Regions from separate parts of the Glutamicibacter sp. MCAF14 genome, predicted to be linked through region 1. Evidence: riboswitches for the same ligand, from Rfam matches in the RefSeq annotation. Region 1 holds a riboswitch; each other region holds the start of a gene.
The links. A riboswitch is a leader RNA that binds a small molecule or an ion and turns the genes downstream of it on or off. The one in region 1 is predicted to bind thiamine pyrophosphate.

Region 1 (9,643 bases):
GGAAGAAGAACTCGTGCTGCGCGAGCTCGAAAGCGTAGATGAAGTGCCTGACCTATTGGACATATGGCGCGGTTCGGTGGAACGGCGAGGAGATTTCCTCTCCGCGGCCGATATCGATGCCGTGGCCGTGGCTTTGGAGGCAATCTACAGCCAATCGGTGTCCATTAGAATCGCGCAGCAAGGGCAGCGCATTGTCGGCTTTGCTGCCTGGGGCCCGACACAGATTGAATTGCTCTGGGTGAGTCACAGTGATCGGCAAAAAGGCGTGGGCCGAGTCTTGCTGGAACAAATCATTGCCACCACTCCGGGCGTTAGTGTTCATCTCGATAGCCAGCGTCGGCACGCCATCGATTTTTTTGGCACCTGCGGATTCAAGCTGATTTCCTCGGACGCAGAAGCTTCGGAGCAACGCGTCATCTTGCGCCACGGATAATCTGCTCCCCAGATCGTGGCACCATAGTTTCATGAGCGAAAATAGCCGTGAAATCCGTGAAGTCAACATCGAGCGCCTCGAAGCGCGCAAGTACAAAGCCACCAGCCTTGAATCAGGTGCCAGCCTTGAATTCGGCCAGGGCGAGGGTCTGCTGACCCCCGTTGAGCTGTTGCTTGCCGCCATTGCAGGATGCTCTTCCATCGACGTGGATGTGGCAACTACGCGCAGAAGCGAACCAGAGAAATTTGAAGTCAAGGCCAGCGGCTACAAGGTCACCGAAGACTCTGCGAGCCGGATGGAAGACATCCATCTTGGTTTCGATCTGAAGTTCCCGGATACCGAAGAAGGACGCAAAGCCGCTGGCATGATCCAACGCATCGTCAAGCTGTCCCATGACAAGTACTGCACAGTTTCACGGACGGTTGAACTTGGGGCCGCCGTGCAGAGCGAAGTTATCGACTAAGCGTAGGGAAATTTTCGCAATTCTTAGCTTGATATAGGGCAACGGCCGAATCTGCAAGAGATTCCAAGGCAATTCAGGGGTTCTAGCTGTGCGTGGAACTTTCTAACATTGCGTGAATCAGTTGTGGCATAGGGCACATATTGCGGATTTCGTGCAATCAGCTAATATTTCATAAGGTTTTCGCAATTCAACCTGTGAAAGTCTATTGAATCAAGCTGGGGGTATTGGACTTTGCCCTAGTCAGTGTTGGAACTTCATCGTAGGGTCGGATTGTCCCTACGTTGAAGGAGCAGCAATGCAGTCTGAGAACGTTTTAGGAAATATCGACTGGGCGTCGATGCTACAAAAGGTTGGCATCGCGCTAATCATCCTCATCATTACGTGGCTTGTTGCGCGCATAGTTCGTTGGGCTGCAGCCAAACTGGTGACTAGGGTGAAGTTCCTGCAAAAGCAGGGCAATGACGGAGAGCAGATAGGCCAATCCCTCGGCAAGGTTGCAGGGTTGATTGTCTGGCTCTTTGGCCTGGTAGCAATCTTGCAAGTCTTCGCACTATCTGAAGTCCTCTCGCCGGTGCAGGGTCTGCTCGGCGGCGTAATGGCCTTCATTCCAAACCTCATCGGTGCAGGCTTCATCTTCTTCATCGGCTACGTGATCGCAAATATCGTTCGCCAGCTATTGAAGACCGCGTTGGGAACCGTAGACTTCAGCAGCTTGGTCCGCAAAGTCACCCCGCGCGGCGAACCTGTAGATGGAGTCCAGTCACGCGAATCCCAAGCGAAGATCGTTGACATCATTTCCAACATCGTCTTCGCCTTGATCTTGCTGGTCGTGGCAATTTCGGCCCTGCAGGTACTGGGAATCGCGGCAATTTCGGATCCTGCTCAGCAGATGCTGCAGCTGGTCTTCACCGCAATCCCACAGGTCATTATGGCCTTGGCTCTGTTGGCAGTCGGTATCCTGATTGCCAAGTTCGTCGGTCAGTTGCTTGAAACCACTCTTCACGGTGTGGGTACCGACTCGGTCGTGGCCCAGTGGGGCATTGTTCCCGAAGGCAAGAGCGCATCGGGAATCATTGCCGGCATCGTCAAGATCGCTATCGTGCTGTTCTTCGGCGTGATGGCAGCTCAGATGCTGAACTTCCCAGCGATCACCAACATCCTCAACGAGATCCTGGCCCTGGGTGGCAAGATCATCTTCGGCGCAGCAATCATTGCCGCAGGTTTCGTCATCGCCAATGTCATCGGACGGTTCTTGGGTGACACCACCGCTTCAAAGATCATCCGCTACACAGCAATTGCGCTGTTCGTAGCGATGGGCCTGAAGTACATGGGTATCGCCGATTCGATCATCAACATGGCCTTCGGCGCAATTGTCATCGGTGCAGCACTGGCAGCAGCGCTGGCCTTTGGACTTGGCGGACGCGATGCAGCCGCACGCACGCTGACCAAGATGGAAGCAAGCAAGAACAACGACGGCCCGAATACGATGCCACCATCGTCAACCCCTGGTATCTAACTATCAATCACAGAACTTGAGGGACAGATAAAAAGCCACGGAATCCAATTTTGGATTCCGTGGCTTTTTTGAATTTCAGCACGCTACGGTTGCCTGCTCCACGGCAGCGCGTTCACTGCCGGTGCCGGGTCGGTGCGCAACCGAGCATAGGTATACACATCAATGCGATTGCCATCCACCAAGAACTTGCCCCGCTCGATTCCCTCACGCAGGAAACCATTGCTTTCGGCCACGTGCTTTGAACTGGGATTATTTGCCCGCAGTCCAAGCTCCAAGCGGTAGAGACCCAACTCGCCGAAAAGATAATCCACCAAACTCGCCACAGCACGGGTAGCCAGTGATCGGCCACGGTACTTCTGGTTCATCCAATACCAAACCCACGCGTTCTCATTGGAATGGTTCACCGTCCCGCACACCAAGCCAACCAACCGATCTTCGATGGTCACCGCCAGTGCCCGCTGGCGTTTCCTATCCTCAAGCAGCGCTTGGACATACGCGTGAGCTTTCTGCGGGGTATCGGCATCGCCTTGGCGCTTCATATCAGGGTTTGAAGAAAATGCCTCGAACACCGCTGCTGCATCAGATGGTTCAAGTGGACGCACACAAAATTCATCTCCTGCGCTCGCAGCCGCTTCAGCTTTTGGAGTAGAAGCAGGGATCTGTGCGCTGCTGGTGGTGCCCTGATGGAAGATCATCTGCCAGCGATCCTGCTCAAGGATCCACAGCGAACTGCGCTCGCTGCTCACCTCGGCATGCAAGTGCCAGCGTAAAAGCACCAGGTGCCCTGCCAGCTGCAACGCCACCGGGTTCGCCACCTTCAACGGGCCCGACTGTCGAATGGGTTCCATGGCCAGCTGGGCGATGATGCTCTCCCGGTCATAGTTCCGTCCGCTGGCTCCAACCTCGCGGAACCAAGGATGCAAGAGCCGCTTCAATTCCTCGACGCTGCTCCGGCGACTTGGATCCAGCAGTTCTTGCTCCAAGTCGATGATGACTTGGGCCAGCGAAGAATCAAGCCGAAGAGCTACAGGGAAGTCTTGAAAATCCATACCAGTAACTACATCACAGAAGATGACGGAACTAGTGGCAATAAAGTTCGACATTATGAGCTAGCTCATGCTTATAATCGCAGTAATCCGCGGGAGCCTGAATTGACCAGGCTGAGAGGGCACCGAGCCGACCGCTACACCTGATGCGGGTCATGCCGCCGTAGGAAGGAAGCGTGCCCTTGTGCATGTCAATATCGTTGGTGCCGGAATTATTGGCCTGGCTATCGCATTCGAACTCCAATCCCGAGCTCACACCGTCACGCTTATCGATCCGGGTCCGGGCCACGGCGCCAGCTATGCAGCGGCAGGAATGCTCGCTCCGGCAGCTGAAACCAATTGGGGCCACGGTGAGCTGCATCAGCTGCTCGCCGCATCGAATGCAGCCTATCCACAATTTATTGAACGCATAGAATCCGTGACCGGGCACCGGCCGGACTACCTGCAAAACTCCACGCTGGTTGTCGCTGCCGAGCCTGCTGACCGCGAAGCATTACATGAATTGGCAGAGCTGCAAGTATCCCTTGGACTGTGTGCGCAAAAGCTGTTGCCAAGCCAAGCACGAAAACTCGAACCGGCGTTGGCCGCCAATATCGCAGGCGCGGTCCTGTGCGAAGAAGACCATCAGGTCGACCCGCGCTCAGTTCTCAAGATCCTGCTGGCGCACCTGCGTCCGTCGCTCATTGAAGAATCCGTGCAGACGCTGCTCACTAAAGGGGAGCGGACCGTCGGGGTTCGCACCGTAACAGGCCGGATCCTCGAAGCTGACCAGACCATCCTTGCCACCGGGCTTGGCACGGTTCAAGGCCTCCCGCATCTTCCGCTGCGCCCGGTCTATGGAGATATCCTGCGGATCCAAGGACCTGCAGGACCTCCGCTGATTACCCGCACCATCCGCGGCATCGTGCACCGGGACAACGTGTACTTGGTCCCGAGAAAGGACGGCAGCCTGGTGCTTGGCGCCAGTGTCCGCGAAGATGCGCAACCGGCAGTGAACATCGGGGCCATGCACAACCTGCTGGACAATGCCCGCAAGCTGGTTCCCGGGATCAGCGAGTGCACCTTGAACGAAGCCACAGCCCGAGCCCGTCCAGCCACCCCGGATGACCGGCCGCTGATTGGCCGCCTTGATCCGGGCCTGGTTCTCAGCACCGGATATTCCCGCCACGGTGTCCTCTTGACCCCGTTGGGCGCCCGGATGACCACCGACCTCATCGATGGCGCAGAACCTGGGCAATTCGACTTGGCAGTGAACCCGCACCGCTTTGCTACGACAACTACTCTGAGCACTCATTGAATGGAGCACGCAGCTATGAAAACCATCGGCATCAACTTCAATTCCCAGCCAGTAGACCTGGCCGAAGGCACGACCCTGCGCGAACTGATCAGCACGAGCATCGGCAAGGAAATGGATGACAACTCGCTGGCAGTAGACGGCAGCAAGCTGGGAATCGCAGCCGCGGTCAATGGGGCCGTTGTCCCACGAAGCGCGTGGAATACCTGCCTGCTGGCCCAAGGGCACAGCGTTGAACTCGTTACCGCCGCCCAAGGAGGCTAAGCATGGAAACGCAAAACATCACCGAATTAGACAGCCAAACCGATCCCTTCCAGATCGCCGGGCGCACCCTGTCCTCCCGCTTGATCCTGGGCACCGGGGGAGCAACCTCGCTTGCCACCTTGGAAACCGCGCTGCAAGTCTCCGGCACCGAACTGACCACCGTGGCCATCCGCCACTTCTCGGCAGCCGGAGCCGGCAGCGTCTATGAACTCTTGCAGCGCAACAACGTGATCCCGCTGCCTAACACAGCCGGATGCTTTACCGCCCGTGATGCAATTCTGACCGCGCACCTGGCGCGTGAAGCATTGGAGACCAACTGGATCAAGCTCGAAGTCATTGCCGATGAGCACACGCTGCTGCCCGATCCGCTGGAACTGCATGCAGCTGCCGAGCAATTAGCCGCCGACGGCTTTGAAGTGTTCGCCTACACCAATGATGATCCTGCCCTGGCCCAGCGTTTGGAAGATGCAGGGGTGGCCGCCATCATGCCAGCCGGTGCCCCCATTGGCTCAGGTCTGGGAATCTTGAATCCACACAACATTTCCACCATCGTGTCACGCGCAAATGTGCCGGTGGTCCTCGATGCCGGGGTGGGAACGGCCTCGGATGCGGCCCTGGGAATGGAATTAGGCTGCGACGCGGTACTCCTCGCCAGTGCAGTCACCCGGGCGCACAATGCACCCCTGATGGCAGCCGCCATGCGCGATGCTGTGCGGGCCGGCCGAGCCGCACGGCTGGCAGGGCGCATTCCTCGACGCGAGACCGCGCTGGCCTCCTCGCCAGCCGAGGGCATGATGAAAACCCTGATCGGCGACTTCTCATGACCCGGGCACCCCTGGTCTCTGCTGGTGCCGAATTGGAACCGGCCGAATTGGCGCGCTATTCGCGGCACTTGACCCTGCCTGGAGTTGGCGCAGAAGGCCAACGGCTTATCGCCAATGCCAAGGTGCTGGTCATCGGGGCCGGGGGACTGGGAAGCCCCATCGCCAGCTATCTGATTGCCGCAGGTGTCGGCACCCTGGGCGTGGTGGATGATGACCGGGTTGAACTGTCGAATCTGCAACGCCAAATCATGCACCGCGAACACGACGTGGGGCGATTGAAAGTTGATTCCGTGCCGCGGCTGGCCCATGAACTGAACCAGCATGTCCGGATCACCACCGTGGCGCAGAAACTGGACGAAACCAACGCCGTGGCCCTATTCAGCGATTATGATCTGGTGATCGACGGCAGCGATAATTTCGCGACCCGGTACCTGTCCAATGACGCCGCGGAAATTACCGGCACGCCGTTGGTCTGGGGCACGCTATTCCAATTCTCCGGACAAGTCTCCGTATTTGATCCGCGCACCGGACCGATGCTGCGAGACCTGTTCCCAGAAATTCCCGATGCGGATTCTGTGCCCAGCTGTGCCGAGGGTGGAGTCTTTGGCGCCCTGTGCGGAGTGATCGGTTCGGTGATGTGCACCGAAGCTTTGAAGCTCATCACCGGTGTCGGCACTACCCTCAGCGGCAAGCTCTGGCTCTATGACGCACTGGATGCCAGCGTGCGGACCTTGTCCTTCTCCAAGGATCCAAAGCGAGAACCGGTTGTCGAGCTAGGACAGTACCAGGCTGCGGCGTGCGGCATTGAAAAACAAGACCTGGAGCTGAGCGTTGGGCAATTGACCGAAATGGAAGCGCAAGAAGCGGTCTTGGTCGTGGATGTACGCGAAGGCTGGGAACGCGAAATCGTGGCGATTCCACATAGCCAGCATGTGCCGCTGGCGCAGCTGCACGAAGACGAGCTCGCAGAACTGGCCCGTAGCGCGTCGAAAATCGTGTTCGTGTGCAAGACCGGTGCACGCTCCTATCAAGCCGCGCAGAACTTCGCATCCGGCCCGACATCAAGCATTCCGGTCTACAGCCTCAGCGGCGGAACCCTGGAATGGGTGAAACAAGTGCAGGGGCGCGACCTGGCCTACTGAACGGAAGATTCTGCACTGGCATACTTAACGCATGAGATTGGGAGCTGCGCTGGAAATCCGCGAATTGGAAAGCCAAGACGAACAGCAGGCAATCGATGCGCATCACCAGCTAATTGCCGAAGACTTCGAGTTCTTGCCTACCTGGTCTGCCGATGAGGATTGGGAAGACTACATCTACCGGATGAGTGCGGGGCGCCGCGGTGAGCACATCCCGGAAGGGTGGGTGCGCTCGGGGTTGTTCGCGGCCTTTGACCAGGGCGATCTGGTGGGGCGAGTTTCACTTCGATACGAGCTCAATGAAGGCCTGCTTCAAGTCGGCGGACATATCGGCTATGGTGTAATTCCCGAGTATCGTCGTCTTGGTGTGGCACGGGCACTGTGTAAATTCGGATTGCAGGAACTTCGCGAAGCGGAAATTGAACATGCGCTCGTAACTTGTGATTCCGATAACATTGCCTCAAAATCCACCATTGAAAGTTGCGGTGGCTTGCTGGACGCGGAACTTCCCGAAATTGAAGTCAGTGATGGGCCCAGCAAGTTGCGGTTTTGGATTTCAACGCGGTCAATCCGCTGAATTTTTCGCGACTGGTACATGAAATTCCTGTATGTTCTGACACAGATCAACAGACTATGAGTCTCGAGCGCGTAAACTGGATTGTTGGGTCGACTTTGGCCCCGACTCCATAGACCCAAATTCTCGAGCGGAAGTGAGCCTTCACGCATGTCAGCAAACACCATTACTCGCGATGAACTTCGCAATGTAGCCATCGTTGCACACGTTGACCACGGTAAGACCACCCTCGTCAACGCAATGCTCCAGCAGACTGGCGCATTCGACAGCCATGGTGAAACCGAAGATCGCGTGATGGACTCAGGTGAGCTGGAACGCGAGAAGGGCATCACCATTCTTGCTAAGAACACCACCGTGTTCTACAACGGCCCAGCAGCCGAGGGCAAGAAGATGACCATCAACGTCATCGACACCCCAGGCCACGCCGACTTCGGTGGCGAGGTGGAGCGCGGTCTGTCGATGGTTGACGGCGTTGTTCTGCTCGTCGACGCATCTGAGGGTCCATTGCCCCAGACCCGCTTCGTGCTGCGTAAGGCACTGAGCGCAAACCTGCCAGTAATCATCGTTGTCAACAAGACCGACCGCCCGGACTCCCGCATCGATGGCGTTATCTCCGACTCCATGGACCTGCTGCTGGGCTTGGCTTCGGACCTGGCTGATGAAGCTCCAGACCTGGATCTGGATGCGATCTTGAACGTACCTGTCGTCTTCGCCTCGGGCAAGGCCGGCTACGCTTCGATGAACCAGCCTGGCGATGGCACCCTGCCAGACAACGAAGATCTCGAACCACTGTTCGAGACCATCATCAAGCACGTACCTGCACCGACCTACACCGAAGGTGAAGTTCTGCAGGCTCACGTCACCAACCTCGACGCTTCGCCATTCCTTGGCCGTCTGGCACTGCTGCGCATGATCAACGGCACCCTGCGCAAGGGGCAGCAGGTTAACTGGGCACGCCAGGACGGCACCATGAAGCAGGTCAAGATCACCGAGCTGCTCGCAACCCAGGGTCTGACCCGTGTTCCAGCTGAGGAAGCCGGACCAGGCGAGATCGTTGCAGTTGCAGGTATCGAAGACATCATGATCGGCGAGACCCTCACCGACCTTGAGAACCCGAAGCCGCTGCCACTGATCACCGTTGATCCACCTGCGATCTCGATGACCATCGGTATCAACACCTCGCCACTGGCTGGCAAGGTCAAGGGCGCCAAGGTCACCGCTCGCCAGGTCAAGGATCGCCTGGACAAGGAACTGATCGGTAACGTTTCGCTGAACGTTCTGCCAACCGAGCGTCCAGACGCTTGGGAAGTACAGGGTCGTGGCGAATTGGCACTGGCCATCCTCGTTGAGCAGATGCGACGCGAAGGCTTCGAGCTGACCGTTGGCAAGCCACAGGTTGTGACCAAGATGGTCGACGGCAAGGTTCACGAGCCAATGGAACGCATGACCATCGACGTACCAGAAGAGTACCTGGGTGCTATCACCCAGCTGATGGCATCGCGCAAGGGCCGCATGACCGACATGGCTAACCACGGCACCGGCTGGGTCCGCATGGAATTCATGGTTCCTGCACGTGGCCTGATTGGCTTCCGTACCCGCTTCATGACCGAAACCCGCGGCGCCGGCATTGCCGCTTCGCTGGCCGAAGGCTACGAGGCATGGGCAGGTAACATCGAGTACCGCATCAATGGTTCGATCATTGCTGACCGTGCAGGCGTTGTGACTCCGTTCGCGATGATCAACCTGCAGGAACGCATGAACTTCTTCGTGAAGCCTACTGAAGAGGTTTACGAGGGCATGATCGTTGGCGAGAACTCCCGCGCCGATGACATGGACGTGAACATCACTAAGGAAAAGAAGCTCACCAACATGCGTGCAGCTTCCTCGGACAGCTTCGAGAACCTGACCCCACCACGCACCCTGACTCTGGAAGAATCGCTCGAATTCGCTCGCGAAGACGAGTGCGTTGAGGTTACCCCAGAAGCAATCCGCATCCGCAAGGTGCTGCTGAACGCCAACGACCGTGCCAAGGCTACCCGTGCACGCGCTCGCTCCTAATAAGCAAACAACCCTCGGGAGCAACCTCTCCG
Region 2 (9,643 bases), 190 kb from region 1:
CTCAGGCCTTCGGTGAGGCTGTATTCAACGGTGACGTCCCAGTTCTCGCCGGCTGCCGCACGCAGCAGGACTTTGCCGTTGGGCTGTTCGTCCAGGTGCAGTCCGCGGGTGGCAATCTGCACGCCCACACCTGGGTATCCTTCATCGCAGATCACCAGGTTAGAGCCACCGCCAATGAGCAGGACATCATTTCCTGCGTCATCTGCTGCCCCCACGGCGTGCGCCAATTCAGCTTCGCTGGTTGCGGTCACCAATTGCTGGGCTGGCCCGCCAACGCGGGTCGTGGTCAGATTCTTCAGCATTGCTTCAGTTTACTTTCCATAAAAAGACGAATGGGTGCACTCAGGCGTGCGATTCATGCCTTGTCTTGATCGCCGGTGCGGTATCCGGCGGTATTTGAAGACAGGCAGAAAGCCAGGACTATCAAGATCGAAATGGAGCCCAGGGCCGGCAGCAAGCCGATCAGTTCGGCAAGCAAGCCCAAGAGCGGTGGACCGCCCAGGAAGGCGCCGTAGCCGATGGTGGAGACTACCGATACGCGTGTTGCGGCATGGATTGGATCATCCGACGCCGCGCTCATGGCCAGCGGGAAAGTCAGGGCCACGCCCATGCCCCAGATCCCCAAGGCGACGAAGGCCAGCGGCAGGCTATTGCCAAAGGCGAAGAGCAGTACGCCCACCAGTGCGCTGATGGCGCTGGCACGGATCATCACCACCCGCCCCAGCCGCAGGATCAAGTCCCCGGAGAGCAGCCGGGTGAGGGTCATGGCGGTCACGAAGACGCCGTAGCCAATAGCTCCCACGCCTTCTTTGGTCCCATAGCCATCTACCAGTGCCATGGCGACCCAGTCTCCGGCTGCACCCTCGGCCAGGGCCATGCCCAACACCAGAACGCCAAGCAGCACCGTTTGTGGTTCGGTCCACGCCTTTTTCAGTGATGTACCACCACTGGTGCGCGGCACCCGGCTGAAGTCTTCGCCATAGAACCGGGTGCTGTAGAGGACGGTGAAGACAATGACCAGGCCCATGAAGCCGTAGTGGTACTGCAGCGGCAACTGTAGGCGGGCTCCAAGGGCCCCGGCGCCAGCACCAATCACGGTGCCGATGGAGAAGAATCCGTGCAGGGCAGGCATGATGCTCTTGCCTAGCGCGCGTTCCATCGCGGCTCCCTGGACGTTGGAAGCCACATTCCATGAAGCGGTTCCCAGCCCTTGGGTAAAGAGGAAGATGCCGCACATGATGGCGCTTCCAAAGACTCCGGCGCCGACGCCCACGAGGATCAGTGAGCTTCCGGCCAGGGTCGCGGCGATGCGCATGACGAGGGTGGCGCCAAGACGCAGAACCAGCTGTCCGGAGACGGCGACCGATAGGAAGGATCCGGCGCTCATGCACAGAAGCAGCAAGCCAACACTGGCGTGGTCCAGTTGCAGGGCGTCACGCACCGCGGGCAGCCGCGAAACCAGGGCCGAGATCAGCAGACCGCTGGCCAGGTAGGCTGCCATCAGCGCGTTGCGCCAGAGCGTTACTGGCTTCTGCGCATCACCGGAGAGTTGCATGCTTAGAGCTGTACCACGGCCTGGCACTTGAGCAGTACCTTGCTGTCGTTGGCCGAGACGGCCAAGTCGATGCGGGCGGTACGGGCTTCGGCATCCAGTGCTCCGACCTTGCCTTCTACCGAGATGGTGGTGCCTTCGTGATCCGTTGGGTTCGAGCCTTCAGGATCTTCGACGACCACTGGCTTGGTGAAGCGGGTCTGGTAGTCGATGACAGCTGCAGGGTTGCCTACCCAAGTGGAGACCAGTTCGATGACCGAGCCCATGGTGAACATGCCGTGGGCAATGACCGAGGGCAGTTCAACTTCCTTGGCGAAGCGCTCATTCCAGTGAATCGGGTTGAAGTCCCCCGAGGCACCTGCGTAGCGCACGAGGTCGGCGCGGTTGACCTGCACGGTGTGCGAACCAATGATCTGGCCCTTTTCGAGGCTTTCGAATTCAATCATGATCAGTCCTCTGCTCGTACCAGTAGCGATGAAGTGGTGGTGGCGATCTTATCGCCAGACACGGTGGTGATTTCTGCACGAGTGGTAATCATGGCACCGGCACCCATTTCGCGGACTTGGTCCACGTACAGCTCGGCGAGCAGTTCATCACCGGCAACGATAGGGCGGTGGTGGGTGAAGCGCTGGTCAGCATGCACCACGCGGGAGAAGTCAATGCCGCTGGCGGGGTCGGCGATCAGCTGAGCGTCGGCACGCTGGGCGATGATGATCGCAAAAGTTGGCGGGGCAACGACGTCATTGAAGCCCAGCTTGCGGGCGGCTTCTACATCGAAGTGCGCCGGACTAGTGGCTTTCACCGCGGTGGCGAATTCGCGGATTTTTTCGCGTCCTACTTGGTAGGACTGGCCGGCAGGGTAAATGCGCCCTACCAGGTCAGGGTTGATGCCCATGGATTCTCCTGAACGTTGTTCTTGGTGAGCGCAGTGCACCGGTCTGGATTCTGCTCCAGGTCCAGCCAGCTGGCCACGATGTGCAAATCTTGCCGGAGCTACTTCCCGGTCTCGGTAGAACGCTTTTTGGTGCGCGGCTTGTCCAGCCCGTTGGCGATGCGCCATGCACGGGCGTCCTTGGAACGCACTACCAATCCAGCGATGTGGCAGAGCATCCCGAGGACCATGATCCCGATAGCGATATACACCAGGGGCAGTGAAGGAATGTTTGCGCCGACGATAGCTAGGATGATGCCTGCGCCCATCACGCTTACCGCAATAAAGACGAGCTTCTTATAGAGCGAGGAAGCTGATTCCCAAGGAGTGTTGGTCATGGGTCAAGTCTAGTTCAGCACCCAGCGCCAGCTCTCATTGCGGGCGCGGTATTTCCGCGTGACTCCCCCGACAAACCATCTGCTCGGTGCGTGGCACGCTTAGAACAATGCGGATTGCTCTTCTTTGAAGTCACCATGCTGTTCTATGACTGCCACGGCGCGGGTTTTCAGCTCTGCGGCATCAAGCAAGCGCAGCGTGGTGTTCTCGCCGCTGTCGGCAAGGATGCTTTGCCCCAGCACCCCGCGGATACGCAGATTCACCGTGCTGCCCGGCAGCACGCTGCTCCACGCATGCAACGAACGGGAATCCCAGGCTTCAATGACCGGCTTGGCGAAGGAGGGCTGCTGCCAAAGTTCGTCGCGTAATTCAACGCCATAGGTGTCCAGTCCGCGCTGGGATCCGAGGAACTCCCGTGCACGTTCGGCAGCTTCAGAATTGATGGCGTCAAGCTGCGCGTAGTCCAGCTCCCAGCTGCTCAACCCCTTGATCTTTGATTTCTGCCGAACCTGCTGGCTCAGACCCACATGCTTAGTCACCAAATCTTCAAGAATTCGAATTGCCGCACCATCTGAGGCACGCGCAACATAGCGGGCAATGACCGCACCCTGCTGGGCCAGTCGGCTCCATTTGCTCTTCGTAGAGGTCGTTCCGACCTTGGTCACGCCATGGGCGAAGCTGGCGATATACAAGAAATGCGGCTGCTCCAGATATTTGCGCAGTCCCTCGGGAGCTTCACCGGTCTTGTGGAAATGGTGCATGAACTTCGTCTGGTCCATCCGGCGGCAGCGATCGCATTGGGTACCGGTGCGCAAGGCCTTGGTCTTAGGGCACGGCAAGGTGTTGCGTGAACCGTCCTTGTTCATCGTGACGTAGCCCAGGCAGAATTTGAGGTCGCCAATTTCCAGGCTCAGCACACGATTGGGTTCCAGATAATCGGTGCGCCAGTTTGCTGCTTGCCGCAGTCGAAGCATCGGCGCTGGCTCATGCTCGGAAAAGCTGATTCCGTGGCAAAGCTGCCGAAAGTCGCTAGCGAGTTCCATCAATACCTTTCCGCACAGTTACCCAGTCAACGATAGAGCACCGCTGCGCTGAACTCTAAAGTGCCTGCGAAGCGCCCCAAGAATCCAGTTGGCCAAATTCTCTACTTGTTCTTGCCTAATTCTTAGGAGGGCGCACTAGGCTGAAGTCCCAGTGAGTTCTACTTTGCTGGGATGAAAACTATTCGCAGAGGTGATTGAGAATTTCAGCCGAACACGATCAGGAGTCTCACGCAGCGCTTGCGGCTCCCCTTGCAAAGCAAGCAACACCTGCCGAGCTCCAGGAAATGGCACAAGCGTTCCATCACGATTTCCAGCGTTTCATGATGGAGTACCAATTCGCCGTCGATGAAATGCTGACTAAAGTTTCAATTCTGCGTGAAGAGTTCTTGTATCTGCATAAATACAACCCGATCGAGCATGTTTCTTCACGGGTGAAAACTCCTGAAAGCATCATGCGCAAGGTGAGCAAGCGGAATATCGCTCCGTCCTTGCCGATCATTCGGGAAAATATTAGTGATATTGCTGGAGTGCGCATCACCTGCAGCTTCGTGAAGGACATCTACAAGGTCTTGAACACGCTAACTTCTCAAAGTGATCTGAAGGTCATCCAGATCAAGGATTACATCAAGAATCCAAAATCCAACGGTTACAAGAGCGTGCACGCGATTATCGAGATTCCGGTGTTCTTGTCCGACGGGCCGGTCAATGTTGTCGTTGAAGTGCAGATCCGCACAATTGCCCAAGATTTCTGGGCCAGCTTGGAACATAAGATTTTCTATAAGTATGAAGGGGACGTTCCAGCCCGTCTTGCGGACGAGCTTGCTGAAGCGGCCGCAATCGCCACGACCTTGGACATGCGAATGCAACGGCTGCATACCGAAGTCCATGGCCACGATGCCGACCACGACGGTGCCAGCCACACTGATTTCGACAACACGGCAATCGACAATCTCTTGTCGTTGGCCAGGGAATCAAGCGCGGAGAAGCGCAAGTCCACCGGGTCAAAAAGCTAGTTCCCGCCCATACGGTGCTCCCGGTAATTTCTTGTGTTCGGTTACCGCGGTTTGCCCAAGCAGAACCACTGCTCGAATCCAGAAGTTTCCTCCCACAAAAGTAGGATTTACAAGACGCATATTAATTCATAGAGTGGGAATATCCGGGCATGAGGCTGGACATCACCCCCTCAAGCAACTTGGAACATTCATGAACCCTTGGGACCACGACCGCGCAGTATAGTTTTTCGATTCGAGGCGGCAGGCATTAGTTAGGGGCATTCGATGAGCAAAGCAGCACGCGAAATGGCAATCTTGACGTTGGCTCTCCTGGCAGCACTTCTCATCGTGGTATCCGATGAACCAATCTATGGCCTCTTGCTTGGCAGCTGGGCTTTGATGGGGTGGTTCTGGTTCCGCGACAAACAGCAAAAAGTCACTGTGGATGCCAGTGATCTTGACCCGAAAGATGTCAAAGCCTACCGGCAGCAGCACCGCGGCGCGACGATAAGCGATGCAGTCAACGCACTGGGCAAGCCAAAGCCATAAGAAGCGATCTTCACCTGCCAGGTGATTCACAAACGAATCACTTGGCAGGCAAGCAAGCAGGCGAAAAATTCAAGAATTCTCCAGACCTTACTTAGGGGCCCGATTTGTCCTGAGTGCCTGAAATCCAAAAAAGACCCACAGCAAAAGCTGCGGGTCTTCATTTGGTAGCGGCGCCGGGACTCGATCCCGGGACCTCACGATTATGAGTCGTGCGCTCTAACCAGCTGAGCTACGCCGCCACAAGTGAGAAGCAATCCAGTAGAAGCCAAGAAAGCTTCTCACTCAGAGCCCCCTGCCGGAATCGATCCGGCGACCTCGTTCTTACCAAGAACGCGCTCTACCACTGAGCTAAGGGGGCAACGAGTAAATACTCTACACGGATTTCCCAGCAAAGAAAAATCGGCCAACTCGCCCATAGGAATGGCCCATCCAAAACGAATAAGGCCTAGTCAGTGCTAATTTACATGCAGGGCCCATGCGACGTAGAACTATGAGTGGCACAAAAAGGGCTTGGGTGACGATGCTCACTTTGGTAATTCCCTGGGCTCACTAGCGCTTTTGCACTAGACCGCATGCCTCGAACGATGATCAGGTGACTTTGCCCAGCAACCGTCCTGACGCCCGACGGGAAACCCGTTCCCATCGGCAGCAAACCCCTGCACGAAGCCGCGGTGGGCGCCCGGAGCATCAAAGCAAGAAAAAGATCTTTTCTAAGATGCTGAATGCCTCAAATTCCTTTCACTACCCAGCTAATTTCACACTCGGGTATCTATGCACCAAACGCAACCTGAGTAGTGATGTTGTGACGTCAGCAACAAATTCTCAGCGGATTTTGCAAACCTTAAAAACCTGTGTAAAGTATTTACCTGTTGCCCCCTTAGCTCAGTGGTAGAGCGCGTTCTTGGTAAGAACGAGGTCGCCGGATCGATTCCGGCAGGGGGCTCGAAATAAGAGAGACAATCTGATTGCAGATTGTCTCTCTTTTCGTTTCCCCAAAAGTTTCTCCCACTACGCCCCACAGCAGCCTGTTTCCCAGCTGCCAGCGAGAGTGAAACCACTTCCCATCTTCTGGACCGCTGCTTCTTCACATCCATAATTTGTGCAGCGCTGCTGTCTTTTCTGGCAGAAATCGTGCTAAGTTGATCGCGACCACACGGGTGCCCTGGCAAGGGCTGAGATCGGACTATCGCCGTCCGCGACCGTTGAACCTGTCCGGGTAATGCCGGCGAAGGAAGTGAGTTTCCCCAGTGGAACAATTTGAACAGCACCTTGCCCACACCCTTGCCTACCGCGTGTCTGAGGGAATTTCCGTTCCCGTCACCCAGATCCAATTGGCTGGCTCCCCCAATGGCGAGCTAAATGAACCGTTGCAGGTGTATCGCACCAGCGGACCGGGAAGCGAACCCACCCAAGGATTGCAGCCTTTCCGCGAACCGTGGATCCTGGAACGCGGGGATGTGGAAACCTATGAGGGTCGAGAACGCAATCTGCACGATGACGGACGCTCTGCGGTTCGCAGAGGCACCGCCAGCGCAGAGTGGGCCGGACGCTCGGCGCCTCCGCGAAGGGCCGTCAGCGCAGCCCGTGTGACCCAGATGCACTATGCCCGGGCCGGGATCATCACCCCGGAAATGCGCTATGTTGCCATACGCGAAGAATGCGATGTCGAACTGGTGCGCAGCGAGCTTGCGGCCGGCCGGGCCATCATCCCGGCGAACATAAACCACCCGGAATCCGAGCCGATGATCATCGGCAAGGCCTTCTTGGTGAAAATCAATGCGAATATCGGCAATTCGGCGGTGACCAGCTCCATCGCCGAGGAAGTCTCCAAGCTGCAGTGGGCAGCCAAGTGGGGTGCGGACACGGTCATGGATCTGTCCACCGGAGATGACATCCACACCACCCGCGAGTGGATCATCCGCAATTCGCCGGTGCCCATCGGCACCGTGCCGATCTACCAGGCTCTGGAGAAGGTCAATGGCGAAGCTAATGAACTGACGTGGGAGATCTTCCGGGACACCGTCATTGAGCAGTGCGAGCAGGGCGTGGACTACATGACCATCCACGCCGGAGTGCTGCTGCGCTACATCCCGCTGACCGCCAACCGCGTCACCGGCATGGTCTCGCGCGGCGGGTCCATCATGGCAGGCTGGTGCTTGGCGCACCATCAGGAGAATTTCCTCTACACCCACTTCGATGAGCTGTGCGAGATCTTCGCGCAGTACGATGTGGCGTTCTCGCTGGGCGACGGGCTGCGCCCTGGTTCCATTGCGGATGCCAATGACGCCGCCCAGTTCGCCGAGCTGGACACCTTGGCAGAGCTGACCAAGCGCGCCTGGAAGTACGACGTTCAGGTGATGGTGGAAGGACCGGGGCATATCCCGTTCCACCTGGTGCGCGAGAATGTGGAGCGCCAGCAGGAACTGTGCGATGGGGCTCCGTTCTACACGCTGGGCCCGCTGGTCACCGATATCGCTCCGGGCTACGACCACATCACCAGCGCCATCGGCGCCACCGAGATCGCCCGCTACGGCACCGCGATGCTCTGCTACGTCACTCCCAAGGAGCATCTGGGACTGCCTAACCGGGATGATGTGAAAACCGGCGTCATCACCTACAAGATCGCCGCGCACGCCGCAGATCTGGCCAAGGGCCACCCTGGGGCCACGGCTCGCGATGATGCGTTGAGCAAGGCGCGCTTCGAGTTCCGCTGGCATGACCAGTTCGCGCTGTCCCTGGACCCGGTCACAGCCCAGGAATTCCATGACGAGACGCTGCCGGCCGAACCAGCCAAGACCGCGCATTTCTGCTCCATGTGCGGGCCGAAGTTCTGTTCCATGCGCATTTCCCAGGATATCCGTGACGAGTACGGATCCGCCGAGGCCCAAGCCGCGCTGGCCGGGATGGCGCAGAAGAGCAGGCAGTTCTTGGAAAGCGGCGGCACGGTCTACCTCGGGGACCAGATCCCGTTGGGAAGCCCGGCCCCGTAAGCGGGCTCCGGTTAACGGAAAACGCCCTCGGAGCAAGCTTCATGCTTGCCCCGAGGGCGTTATCTAATGCTGTTCAGCTAGTGTGCGACAGGCTTAGTAGTCGCGACGTCCACCGCTACGGCCCGAATCGCTGTAGCGATCCTTGCCGCCGCGTCCGCCGCCGCCGAAGCCGCCACGTCCGCCACCACGGCCACCGCCGAAGCCGCCACGTCCGCCGCCACTGCGACCGCCACCGAAGCCGCCGCCACGGCCGCCGCGGAAGCCACCGCGGTCGCCGTCGTCTTCACGACGTGGGCTGCGGCCATTGTCGAGCTCGAGCTCAATGGCTTCGCCGCCGATGCGGGTCTTGGACAGTGCACGCCACTGGTCCTTGGTCAGCTCGGCTGGCAGCTCGACCAGGGTGTGGTCCGAACGGATCTCGATGCCGCCGATTTCCGAAGAATCGAAGCCACCTTCGTTAGCCAGTGCGCCAACGATCGAGCCTGGCTGCACGCGGTTGCGGCGGCCAACGGCCAGACGGTACATGGCGTTGCCTTCAGCAGCGGTCTTGCGGGCACGTGGACCACGATCGCCACGCTCACCGCGTTCGCCGCCTCGCTCTGGGCGATCCATGCGGGCCTTCTTCGAAGGCGACATGACTGGTTCGGTCATCAGCAGCGGGCGACCGCCCTGAGCCATCAGAGCCAGCGCAGCTGCGATTTCCAGCTGATCCAGGTCTTCGTGCTCGGAAGCGAACTTCTCCACGATTTCGCGGAAGGTAGTCAGGTCCTGGCCGCTGATGGTCTTGTCGATGCGATCGGTGAACTTCTGGATACGGCGGTCGTTGACCGAATCCAGCGAAGGCAGCTGCATCTGGGTCACCGGCTGGCGGGTAGCCTTCTCGATGGCACGCAGCAAGTACTTCTCGCGTGGGGTCATGAACAAGATCGCGTCGCCCTTGCGGCCGGCACGGCCGGTACGGCCGATGCGGTGCACGTACGACTCGGTGTCATGCGGGATGTCGAAGTTCACAACGTGGGAAATGCGCTCTACGTCAAGTCCGCGAGCGGCCACGTCGGTTGCAACCAGGATGTCGATCTTGCCCGAGCGCAAGTTCTCGATGGTGCGCTCGCGCTGCTGCTGCGGGATGTCGCCGTTGATGGCGGCAGCGGTGAAGCCACGAGCCTTCAACTTGTCAGCCAGGTCCTCGGTAGCCATCTTGGTACGTACGAAGGCGATAACGCCTTCGAAGGTCTCGGATTCCAGGATGC
Region 3 (9,643 bases), 350 kb from region 1:
AGTTCTTCGCCCCCGACACCGTGGTGGTCATTGACCATCGTGAAGAACAAATGTACCTGCACAGCAGCAGCCAGCCAGAACCGTCGCTGTCCATCCTGCTGGGCAACCCACCTGAGCACCGGCCAGCTAAACCACTGCCTACCCCGAACTTCAGCTGCGCGGATACCGAAGCCGGATACAAGCACAAGATCCGCCAGGCCCAGCACGAAATCTACGAAGGCAACACCTATGAGGTCTGCCTGACCACCGAGCTGACCGCCCAAGTCCCAGAGTTTGATCCGTTCGAGGCTTACTGCCGCATGCGCCGCACCAGCCCAGCGCCGTTTGCCCATTACCTGCGATTTACCGATCTGCAGATCTCCAGCATCTCGCCTGAGCGTTTCCTTGCCCTATCCAAGGATGGCCAGCTGCGCGCCGAACCGATCAAGGGCACCCGTGCACGCGGAATAGACGAAGAATCGGATCTGGCGTTGAAGCGCGATCTGGCCACCCACCCCAAGGACCGGGCCGAGAACATCATGATCGTGGACCTGCTGCGCAACGATCTCTCCCACCATGCGGTTCCCGGTTCGGTGAAGGTGACCCGGCTGTGCGCGGTGGAAACCTATGCGACGGTGCACCAGATGGTCTCCACCATCGATGCCACGCTGGCTTCCCCGCACTTGGCCGCACACGCGTTGCGTGAAGCGTTCCCGCCGGGCTCGATGACCGGAGCGCCAAAGCTATCCACGATGAACATCCTCGACGAACTCGAAGAGCAACGCGCCCGCGGACTGTATTCCGGAGCAGTGGGATACCTGGGCGCAGATGGCGCCGCTGACTTCTCGGTGGTAATCCGCACCCTGGTCTGCGACCAGCTAGCCGATCAATCCTGGCGCTTGTCCTTGGGATTAGGCGGTGCGATTACCGCTGACTCGGTGCCCGCCGAGGAATGGGACGAGGTCATCACCAAGTCCCGCGGCGTGCTCCAGGCACTGGGCGCCCAATTCCCTTCACGGACCTGAGCACTACTGCAAGGTGGCGGTCAGGCGGGCGACATTGTCGATCCAGCGCTGCATGCGCGGGCGCCGGCGCCACTGCGACAGGGTGATCTCTGTGGAGATTTCACGGTACTGGTTCTGCACCGCGTTCACCGCGTCAACCATGTCCTTGCCCAGCAGCATCACGGAAATTTCCATGTTCAGGCTGAACGAGCGCATGTCCATATTCGATGAACCCACCACAGCCACCTCGTCATCGACGGTGAAGCACTTGGTATGCAGCACCATCGGCGCCGGATAGCGGTGGATGCGCACTCCGGCTTCCAGCAGCTGCTGGTAGTAGGACTGCTGCGCGTGATGCACCAGGAACTGGTCGCCTTCTTCGCATACATAGAGTTCCACGTCCACCCCGCGCTGGGCGGCGGTGGTAATGGCATAGAGCAGCGAATCATCGGGGACGAAGTACGGGCTGGTAATTTCCAGCCGCTCGGAGGCCGAATAGATCAGGGTATTGAACAGCCGAAGATTATTCTCCGTGCCATAGCCCGGGCCGCTGGGCAGCAACTGCGCCAAGGTGGAGCCAGGACGTTCCTCATAGGCCAGCGGGTGGCGGGCCTCATTCATGTCCATCAGCACTTCCTGGTCATCATCTTCCTGCCACCAGTCGGTAGCGAAGGTGACATCCAAGCTGTGCACCAGCGGGCCTTCGACGCGCAGCATCATTTCAACCCATTCGCGGCCCACCTTGTGCGAAGACTCGCGCTTGTAGCCCGGCTCGATCAAGTTCTGGCTTCCGGTGAAGGCCACTTCGCCGTCAACAACCATGATCTTGCGGTGATTGCGCAGATCCGGGCGGCGCCAGCGCCGGCCAATCAGGTCAATGGGCAGCATCGGGCGCCAGTTGATATTGGATTTCTTCAGCCGGTTCTTGAAATCCCGGTATCCCTTGACCCGCAGGGTACCGAGGTGGTCGAAGAGCATGCGCACGTGCACGCCGCGATCGGCTGCCGCTTCCAAGGAATCCAGCACCGGTCCCACATAATCCGGGTCATCGCCCATGATGTAGAACTGGATGTGCACATAACGGGTCGCCTTATCGATTTCCTTGCGCATCGCCTCAAGCGAAGCCCGGTAGTCGGAGATAACTTGAACCTCGTTGCCGCCTTCCAGGGGCATGGCCCCCAGATTGCGGTTGAGCATCACCGCAGATTCCACCCATTCTTCTTGGGAATGAAATTCTTCTGGCAACTGCATGTGGCCCGTGGCTTTCATAATCGCATCATGCGCACGCTTCTGCTTTTCCAACCGGCGGCGGGAAAGGCGAGGGTTTGCGAAAAGCCAGTACGCAACCAGACCCACAACGGGCAGGAAGAAGATGGCCAAAAGCCAGGCCATGGCGGTAGTGGGGCGTCGGTTACCCGGGACAATGCCGATCATGAAGTAGCGAACCGCTAGTTCTACTGCGACCAGCACGCTCCACAGAACGCCGCCAATCTGCAATAAGACTTCATTACTTGGCCACACTCAGGCACCCCCTTGGCTACGCCCCTCGAAAATGGCATTTTCGGCGTCTGATCAGTGAACTACAGGCGAAAATCCTTCGCTTAGCTTATCGAACAATGTCAGACTTGTCTGAATCTCTACGCACGGATATAACGCAGAAGACGCTAGGGTTCGATAATCTATGTCTATGAGCTCTCTTGTATTCTTGGATCCGGCCTATCCGGCTGGACGTCTTGCAGACATCACTGCACCGCAACTTCTCGTCACGGCACAGGGAGTCACACGTGGGGACGGCATCTTTGAATCGATGCTCTACACCAATCAGGCCGTACGCAAATTCGAAGCGCATCTGGCTCGTTTGGCCACCTCCGCCGAAGTTGCAGACCTGATCATTCCCGATGCCCGCAGCTGGTTTGCCGCGGTGGACACCGCAGTGGCCGATTTCGATGCCACCGGCGGAGCCGAAGAAGCAGTGGTCAAATTGGTGGCTGCGCGCGGCGAGCACGACAGCGATCCAGCCATCTGCTGGGTCACCGTCACCCCGGCCCCGGCCTTGGGCAAGGAACAGCGCGAAACCGGCGTCGATGTCCTGCTGCTCGATCGCGGCTACGACTCAAAGCTGGCAGAACGCGCCCCATGGCTCATGATGGGCGCCAAGACCCTGTCCTACTCGATCAACATGGCTGCCCTGCGCTACGCGCGCAAGCACGGCGCCCATGATGTCATCTTCACTTCCGCCGACGGCATCATCCTCGAGGCTCCCACCTCGACCGTGCTGGTGGCCCAGCGCGATGGCGAAACCAAGCGCCTGCTCACCCCGATGCTGGAAACCGGCATCCTGCCGGGAACCACGCAGAGCGCAATCTTTGATGCTGCAGCCCAGGACGGATGGGAGCTGGGCTACGGACCACTGCGTCCCGAGGACCTGTACCAGGCCGACGGAGTCTTCTTGGTCTCCTCGATCCGCTTGCTCACCCCGGTGCGCACCATTGATGCCAAGCCATTGCGTCTGGACGCCGAGCTGCATGAACAGCTCAGCGCCCTGTCCGACGCAATCCGCTAGGTCCACACCAAATTGTAGGTTCCTGCCAGCACGGCCGCCGTCATTGCGGCCGTGCCAAGCAGGACTCCGGTGCCCAGCACCAGCGCATCACGCCAGCTGAAGGTTGCAGTGCGAATCCAAGTGCGCTTGGCAGTACCAAATCCCTTGGCTTCCATGGTGGTTGCCAGCCGTCCGGCACGGCGAATCGCCTGCACCAGCAACGCCAGCACCTGACCCAAGCTTGCCTTCAGCCGCTGGCCCAAGGTGCCAAAGTTCCCCATACCGCGAGCACGCCGTGCCAAAGTCAGCGTGGTGAATTCTTCGACCATCAGCCCCAGCAACCGCATTCCCGCCAGCGCGCCGAGCACGAAGCGATGCGGCACCTTCAACTGCTGGGACAGCGCCCCGCCCAGATCGCTGGGATTCGTGGTGGCCAGCAGCAAAATACACGGAATAGCCAGCGCGAACGCACGCAGCCCGGTAGCAATACCACCGGCAACCGAACCTTCGGTAATGCTGAAGGCCCCGAATTGCGCGTAGACCATGCCGCTGTCCTGCCCCACCAGGGCAATGCCCCATGCGGCAAAGACTCCGGCCAGTAGCAGCGGCCAGGCCCGCTTGAGGAATTTGACCGGGCCTATTCCTGCCAATGGGAAGAGCACCACGGTCGCAACGATAATCACCAGCGCTGAGACCCAATCCAAGGTGGTGATCAGTGGCAGCGTCGCCGCTGCCACCGCCCCGAGCTTGGCCAGCGGGTTGATCTTCGCCAACCAGCTGCGCCCGACAGGTGCATCAAGCACCGGCCCCTGAACAGGAATCTGAGTGGTGGAATTCTGTGCGGCCAACAGCAGGTCATCTGCCTGCAGCACCTTGGCAAAATGATCATCGTGGGTGACCGCAATAATCGCAGTTCCCTGCTCCAATTCCTCAACCAGCAGCCCGGCCAGTTCGCGCCAGGTGTTCGCATCCTGCCCAAAGGTCGGCTCATCGAGGATCAGCACCTGTGGGGATGCGGCCAAGACGGTCGCCACGGACAGACGGCGCTTCTCGCCACCGGAAAGGGTGAAGGGATTCGCGTCAGCCAGCTCATCCAGTCCCAAGCGTTCAAGCAGCACCTGTACACGCTGCTGGATCTGCTCGGGTTCGTACTTGGGCAGCTCAGCATCGCTGCGCTGGGCACGACTGGGGGCAAAGGCCAGCTCTTCGCGAACGCTCTGGGTGACGAACTGGTGTTCAGGTTCTTGGAAGACCGACCCGATCCGACCGATCAGGGCCCCTGCCTTCCATGCAAATGGCGCTTGGCCCAGCCCGTCGGCAAGCTTCTCGCTGGCAGCCAGTTCACCGCCGGCTTTCTCCAGCAATCCGCCCAAGGTCAAGGCGAGGGTTGATTTGCCGGCACCATTTTCGCCGCGGATCACGGTGGCCGTGCCAGCCTTCACGCGCACGTCGACTGCTTGGGTGCGCGGGGCGGCGGCACTGCGTGCAGAGACCAGCTGCCGCGCTTCAAGCAGCGTTGGACCTGGCTCGTTGGCTGCAGCGGCTACCTGTGGAAGGTATCCGGGGATCCACAGCCCGGCAGCCGCCAGCTCGTTGCGCACCGTGGCGTCCGTATAGAGCTGCTGGGGGTCCAGATCATGCGCGACTCCCCCACCAGGCTGCAGCACGATCACCCGGTCGACATGTTGCGCCCAGGCATCAAGACGATGCTCGACAATGATCAAGGTGGCCCCCGATATCCGGGCCGCGTTCAGTACCGCATCGCGCAATAGCTCGATGCTTTGCGGATCCACATTGGCAGTGGGCTCATCGAGCAGCATCACGCTTGGCTCCATGGCCAGAATGCCGGCCAGGGCCAACCGCTGCTTCTGCCCACCAGAGAGTTCCTGAGTTCGGTGATCATGAGCCAACGCGCCCAGCCCCACCGCGTTCAACGCTTCGGGGATGCGCTGGCGAATCACCTGCGGATCAATCCCGAGGTTCTCCGCACCAAAAGCCACATCATCAGCGACCCGGCTTTGCACCACCTGAGTTTCTGGATCCTGCTGCATCAGCCCCACCGGATGGGTGCGGCTGAAGGCATCGGACCCGTCTATGAGCAGACGCCCGGATACCTGCTCGGCCTCATCGGCTTCGAGCAATCCTGCCATGGCGTGCAACAGTGTCGATTTGCCGGCACCTGAAGGACCGACCAGCAGCACCTTTTCTCCGGCGTGGATCTGCAGATCCAACCCGGAGATAGCCGGCTGGTGCCGTTCGGTGTGCTGCCACCCGAAGCCTGTTGCGGTAATTGCCGCCCCACGCTGGGTTTTACTGGCGGCCCCGGAATTGGCAACGAAACTCATTTTGAGCTTTCCAAGTGCGCACGCCGGCTGGCCAGCGCGCTCAGTGCTCCAGTCTTGGCCAGGGCACGAGTGGCCAGCCAGGACAGCAGACCGGCAACAATCAGTCCGGAAACACCGGTGGCGATCACGTGGAAGATCTTCATCCCCGCGGTGTACTCAACGTAGTAGGCCATGATGTAGGCCTCGGAAAATCCAGCAAACAGCCCGGAGAGCAGGCCTGCCAGCAGTGCAACGCCCAGGTTCCATTTGCGGTAGCGGAATGCGGCGAAGACCAGTTCTGCACCCAAGCCCTGGACCGCTCCGGAGATCAGCACGGTCAAGCCATAGTGCGAGCCGAGCAACGCTTCAACGACAGCGGCCAGCAACTCGCAATAGATCGCGGCTCCTGGCTTGCGGATGATCAGCGCACCGAGCACCGCTGGGAATAGCCACATGCCGGTGAGCAGTGCGGTAGCTGGTGGGAATGCGGCAAAAGCCAGTGAGAACAGGCCATATCCGGCGCTCCATGCCCAGAAGATGACCCCTGAAGCTACTGCGATCACCGAGGCGACCACGATGTCAACTACACGCCAGCCGGTACGCTGCTTCGATACTGTTTCGTTCATTGTTACTCCTCCTGTGCAAGGAGGGGAGATGGACGGAATGAGGGCATGTTCCCATGCCTATCCGCATCCGAGATGCTCGACTTCCTTCGCCGGTACTAGCCGGGGCAGGTTCGAGGGTCTGCGATCTATCGCACTCTCAGCGTCTTGCGACTTTTAAAAAGTCTGACGCTCCCCTGTCGGAAAAAATACTGCTCCCCCACCATACCGCAGGTATGCTGGGCAGAGGAACGATAAGTCAAGACCTTGATCGTGAGGAAAAAATGGATAAAGTGCAGAAACTTGTCACCACCGGCATCACCGTTGGTGCAGGCATTCTCGGCGGCAAGCTAGTTGATTTCCTTTGGTTGAAGGCCACCGGCAGCAAAGCGCCACGCAAGGGCACTGACGAAGCAGCTGAAGCTTCATTCCGTAAGGCACTGGGCTTTGCCGTGGTCTCCGCTCTGGTGGCAGCGATCATGCAGACCGTTGCAGACCGCAGCGCCAACAAGGTTGTTGCCAAGTTCACTAAGTAGGCATCGGCATTAAGCCATGAAGCGGGAGCCGCGATATTTGCGTGGCTCCCGCTTTGCGTTTAATTCTGGTTTTCTCCGGGTTGGTCCTTGGTGATCGGAGTGGCTTCGGTTGGTGGAGTGGAATTGACCTTGTTCACGACCAGGCTCAACTCATCGGAGAAGAGTGTCTCCTTGGCCGCGTGCTTGGTGCGGTAGCCGGATCGGCCGATCATGTGGGCAGAAACAGGTGCGGTCAGCAGCTGCATTCCCCAGGCCAGGACCAGCACCGGGATCACCGCCCAGCTGCGCAGATGAATGGCCAGTCCGGCGAAGATCAGCAGGAAACCGAGCACCTGCGGCTTGGTCGCGGCATGCATGCGGGTGAGCATATCCGGGAAGGTCAGCAGGCCGATACCGGCAATCAAAGACATCAGGCAGCCCACGACCAGCAGTATCGCGACAAGAATATCGAGGAAGAGATCCATTAGGCGTTCCTCTGATCCGAAACGAAGCGCGAGACGGTCACAGAGCCGATGAAGCCGAGCATGCAGGCGGCCACCACGAACAACAGGTAGTCGGTGTGCTTGTGCAAAACCATTTCCAGGCACAGCGCGGCGGAGATGATCAGCAACATCACGTCCAGGGCCAGCACCCGGTCAAGAATCGACGGGCCTTTGGCCACGCGGACCAGGCAAGCTACGGCCCCAAGGCACAGCATGATGCCGCAGATCCAAATGACGATGTCCATCATGTCTATTCCTTCCTCGCAGCAAAGTCCGGTCCGCATTCATTCTTGATCGCTTCGTACTCATCCGGACTGCCGATGGCCATGATCAGCCGGCGCTCGATGTCGCGGATGGCCGCCCGGGCTTTCTCCACATCTGCCGGAGATTCAATGTCGATGTAGTGCAGGTACAGGGTCGATGAGCTGCGGTCCACGTCGATCACGAACGAACCCGGGATCAGCGTGAGCACGTGGCCCACGGTCATCACGATCAGATCCGAGCCGGTGCGCAGCGGCACCGCGATGATGGCGCTGTGCGTCTTCTTGCCGTTGGCGATGGCCAGCTTGGCCACGTGGAAGCTGGCCACGACCACTTGGCCCATGAACCAGATGAACAGCTTCAGGCAGTACCACAGGTTGATGCGTCCGGACAGGACCACCGGCGGCAGCGGGAAGAGGTTGACGATGACCAGCGCGATGACCGCGCCGAAGATCATGTTGCCCAGCGAGAAGTCCTGCCACAGGGCGCCCCAGACGAAGAGCAGCAACAGCAGCAGCGGCCATTCCTGCTTGAATGTCGCGCGGTGGCGCACACCGGAGGTATCCAGCGCATCATCGATACGCTGGTCGCGCGGTTCAAAATTCCTATTCGGCATCATCCCTCCAATCAGAGTGGCAAGATCGCAGTGATATAAGGTTCGCGGGCAATCAGTTCCACGGCCACGCGCTCACAGAATTCGAAGATCGGTCCGGCAAAGACGGTCAGCGCAATACCTGCAAGCACCAGCGAACCGGTGGCATAACGCATGCCCCACGGCAGGGATTCGGCTTCCAGGGACTTGGCCAGCTTCAAACCCAGTCGGGGGTTCTGCCCTCCTCCGGCCAGGGTCTCATCGGCCACCCGGGTCGCTTCGGCGACCAGCCCCTGGTTGGGAACTTCGGCATCAGCGGCACGGCGCCAGAACACCCGGGCCCACACGCGGATGATCGCCATCAAGGTCAGCAAGCTGGTGAGCAGCCCGGCACCGATCACGATCCAGGTCAGCGCATCAGCCTCTTGCGCGGCCGCATGAAGCAGCCCGAACTTGCCCAGGAACCCGGAGAACGGCGGGATGCCGCCCAGGTTGATGGCCGGAATGAAGAACAACAGCGAAAGCGCCGGGGAAAGCTTGGCCAGCGAACCGAGCCGGGTGACATTCGAACTGCCGGCACGGCGTTCGATCAGCCCGGCGACCATGAACAGCGAGGTCTGCACGATGATGTGGTGGCCCACGTAGTAGACGGTCGCGGCGATGGCCAGCGGCCCGCCCACGGCCACACCGAAGATCAGGTAGCCGATGTGGCTGGTGAGCGTAAAGGACAGCATGCGCTTGAAGTCCGTCTGCGCCAGCGCACCGAGGATACCAATGACCATGGTCAGCGCCGCCACCACCAGCAGTCCGGCGTTCACCGCACCACCCGGGAAGAGCAGGGTTTCGGTGCGGATAATCGCGTACACGCCCACCTTGGTCAGCAACCCGGCGAACACCGCGGTCACCGGGGCCGGTGCCGTCGGGTAGGAGTCCGGCAGCCACAAGGACAGCGGGAAGACCGCGGCCTTGATGCCGAAGGCGATCAGCAGCAGCACATGCAAAATCAGCTGCGGACCCTGGCCCAGTTCGGGCAGCTTCAGCGCAAGGTCGGCCATGTTCACGGTACCGGTGGCCGCGTAGATCATCGCGATGGCCATCAAGAAGATCACCGAGGAAACTACGGACACCACCACGTAGGTGGTACCGGCGCGGATGCGTTCGGCGGTGCCGCCCAGGGTCAGCAGCACGTAGCTGGCGGTGAGCAGGATTTCGAATCCGACGTACAGGTTGAACAGGTCCGCGGCCAAGAAGGCGTTGGAAACGCCGGCCAGCAGGATCAGGTAGGCCGGGTGGAAAATCGAGACCGGTCCGGGCTCATCGC

Region 2: it holds a riboswitch for thiamine pyrophosphate, as region 1 does, so the genes downstream of both, thiC (phosphomethylpyrimidine synthase ThiC) here and thiO (glycine oxidase ThiO) in region 1, are expected to answer to the same signal.
Region 3: it holds a riboswitch for thiamine pyrophosphate, as region 1 does, so the genes downstream of both, AB4Y71_RS02685 (ECF transporter S component) here and thiO (glycine oxidase ThiO) in region 1, are expected to answer to the same signal.

Annotation. Positions count from the first base shown of each region.
Region 1 is NZ_JBFREO010000002.1:374,079-383,721, forward strand. It holds gene AB4Y71_RS04375 (GNAT family N-acetyltransferase) at 1-433, shown strand, start outside; gene AB4Y71_RS04380 (OsmC family protein) at 465-896, shown strand; gene AB4Y71_RS04385 (mechanosensitive ion channel) at 1,192-2,412, shown strand; gene AB4Y71_RS04390 (GNAT family N-acetyltransferase) at 2,496-3,461, opposite strand; TPP riboswitch at 3,541-3,645, shown strand; gene thiO (glycine oxidase ThiO) at 3,643-4,755, shown strand; gene thiS (sulfur carrier protein ThiS) at 4,771-5,016, shown strand; gene AB4Y71_RS04405 (thiazole synthase) at 5,019-5,840, shown strand; gene moeB (molybdopterin-synthase adenylyltransferase MoeB) at 5,837-6,982, shown strand; gene AB4Y71_RS04415 (GNAT family N-acetyltransferase) at 7,014-7,556, shown strand; gene typA (translational GTPase TypA) at 7,704-9,611, shown strand.
Region 2 is NZ_JBFREO010000002.1:182,858-192,500, reverse strand. It holds gene AB4Y71_RS03440 (UDP-N-acetylmuramate dehydrogenase) at 1-302, opposite strand, end outside; gene AB4Y71_RS03435 (MFS transporter) at 356-1,555, opposite strand; gene AB4Y71_RS03430 (MaoC family dehydratase) at 1,558-1,998, opposite strand; gene AB4Y71_RS03425 (MaoC family dehydratase N-terminal domain-containing protein) at 2,001-2,447, opposite strand; gene AB4Y71_RS03420 (hypothetical protein) at 2,546-2,821, opposite strand; gene AB4Y71_RS03415 (DUF2797 domain-containing protein) at 2,921-3,862, opposite strand; gene AB4Y71_RS03410 (GTP pyrophosphokinase) at 4,057-4,875, shown strand; gene AB4Y71_RS03405 (hypothetical protein) at 5,140-5,403, shown strand; tRNA gene AB4Y71_RS03400 (tRNA-Met) at 5,566-5,642, opposite strand; tRNA gene AB4Y71_RS03395 (tRNA-Thr) at 5,690-5,761, opposite strand; tRNA gene AB4Y71_RS03390 (tRNA-Thr) at 6,275-6,346, shown strand; TPP riboswitch at 6,547-6,654, shown strand; gene thiC (phosphomethylpyrimidine synthase ThiC) at 6,651-8,393, shown strand; gene AB4Y71_RS03380 (DEAD/DEAH box helicase) at 8,487-9,643, opposite strand, start outside.
Region 3 is NZ_JBFREO010000002.1:26,037-35,679, reverse strand. It holds gene pabB (aminodeoxychorismate synthase component I) at 1-1,004, shown strand, start outside; gene cls (cardiolipin synthase) at 1,008-2,504, opposite strand; gene AB4Y71_RS02695 (aminodeoxychorismate lyase) at 2,671-3,546, shown strand; gene AB4Y71_RS02690 (ATP-binding cassette domain-containing protein) at 3,543-5,870, opposite strand; gene AB4Y71_RS02685 (ECF transporter S component) at 5,867-6,475, opposite strand; TPP riboswitch at 6,540-6,660, opposite strand; gene AB4Y71_RS02680 (DUF4235 domain-containing protein) at 6,736-6,987, shown strand; gene mnhG (monovalent cation/H(+) antiporter subunit G) at 7,047-7,451, opposite strand; gene AB4Y71_RS02670 (monovalent cation/H+ antiporter complex subunit F) at 7,451-7,717, opposite strand; gene AB4Y71_RS02665 (Na+/H+ antiporter subunit E) at 7,720-8,346, opposite strand; gene AB4Y71_RS02660 (Na+/H+ antiporter subunit D) at 8,358-9,643, opposite strand, start outside.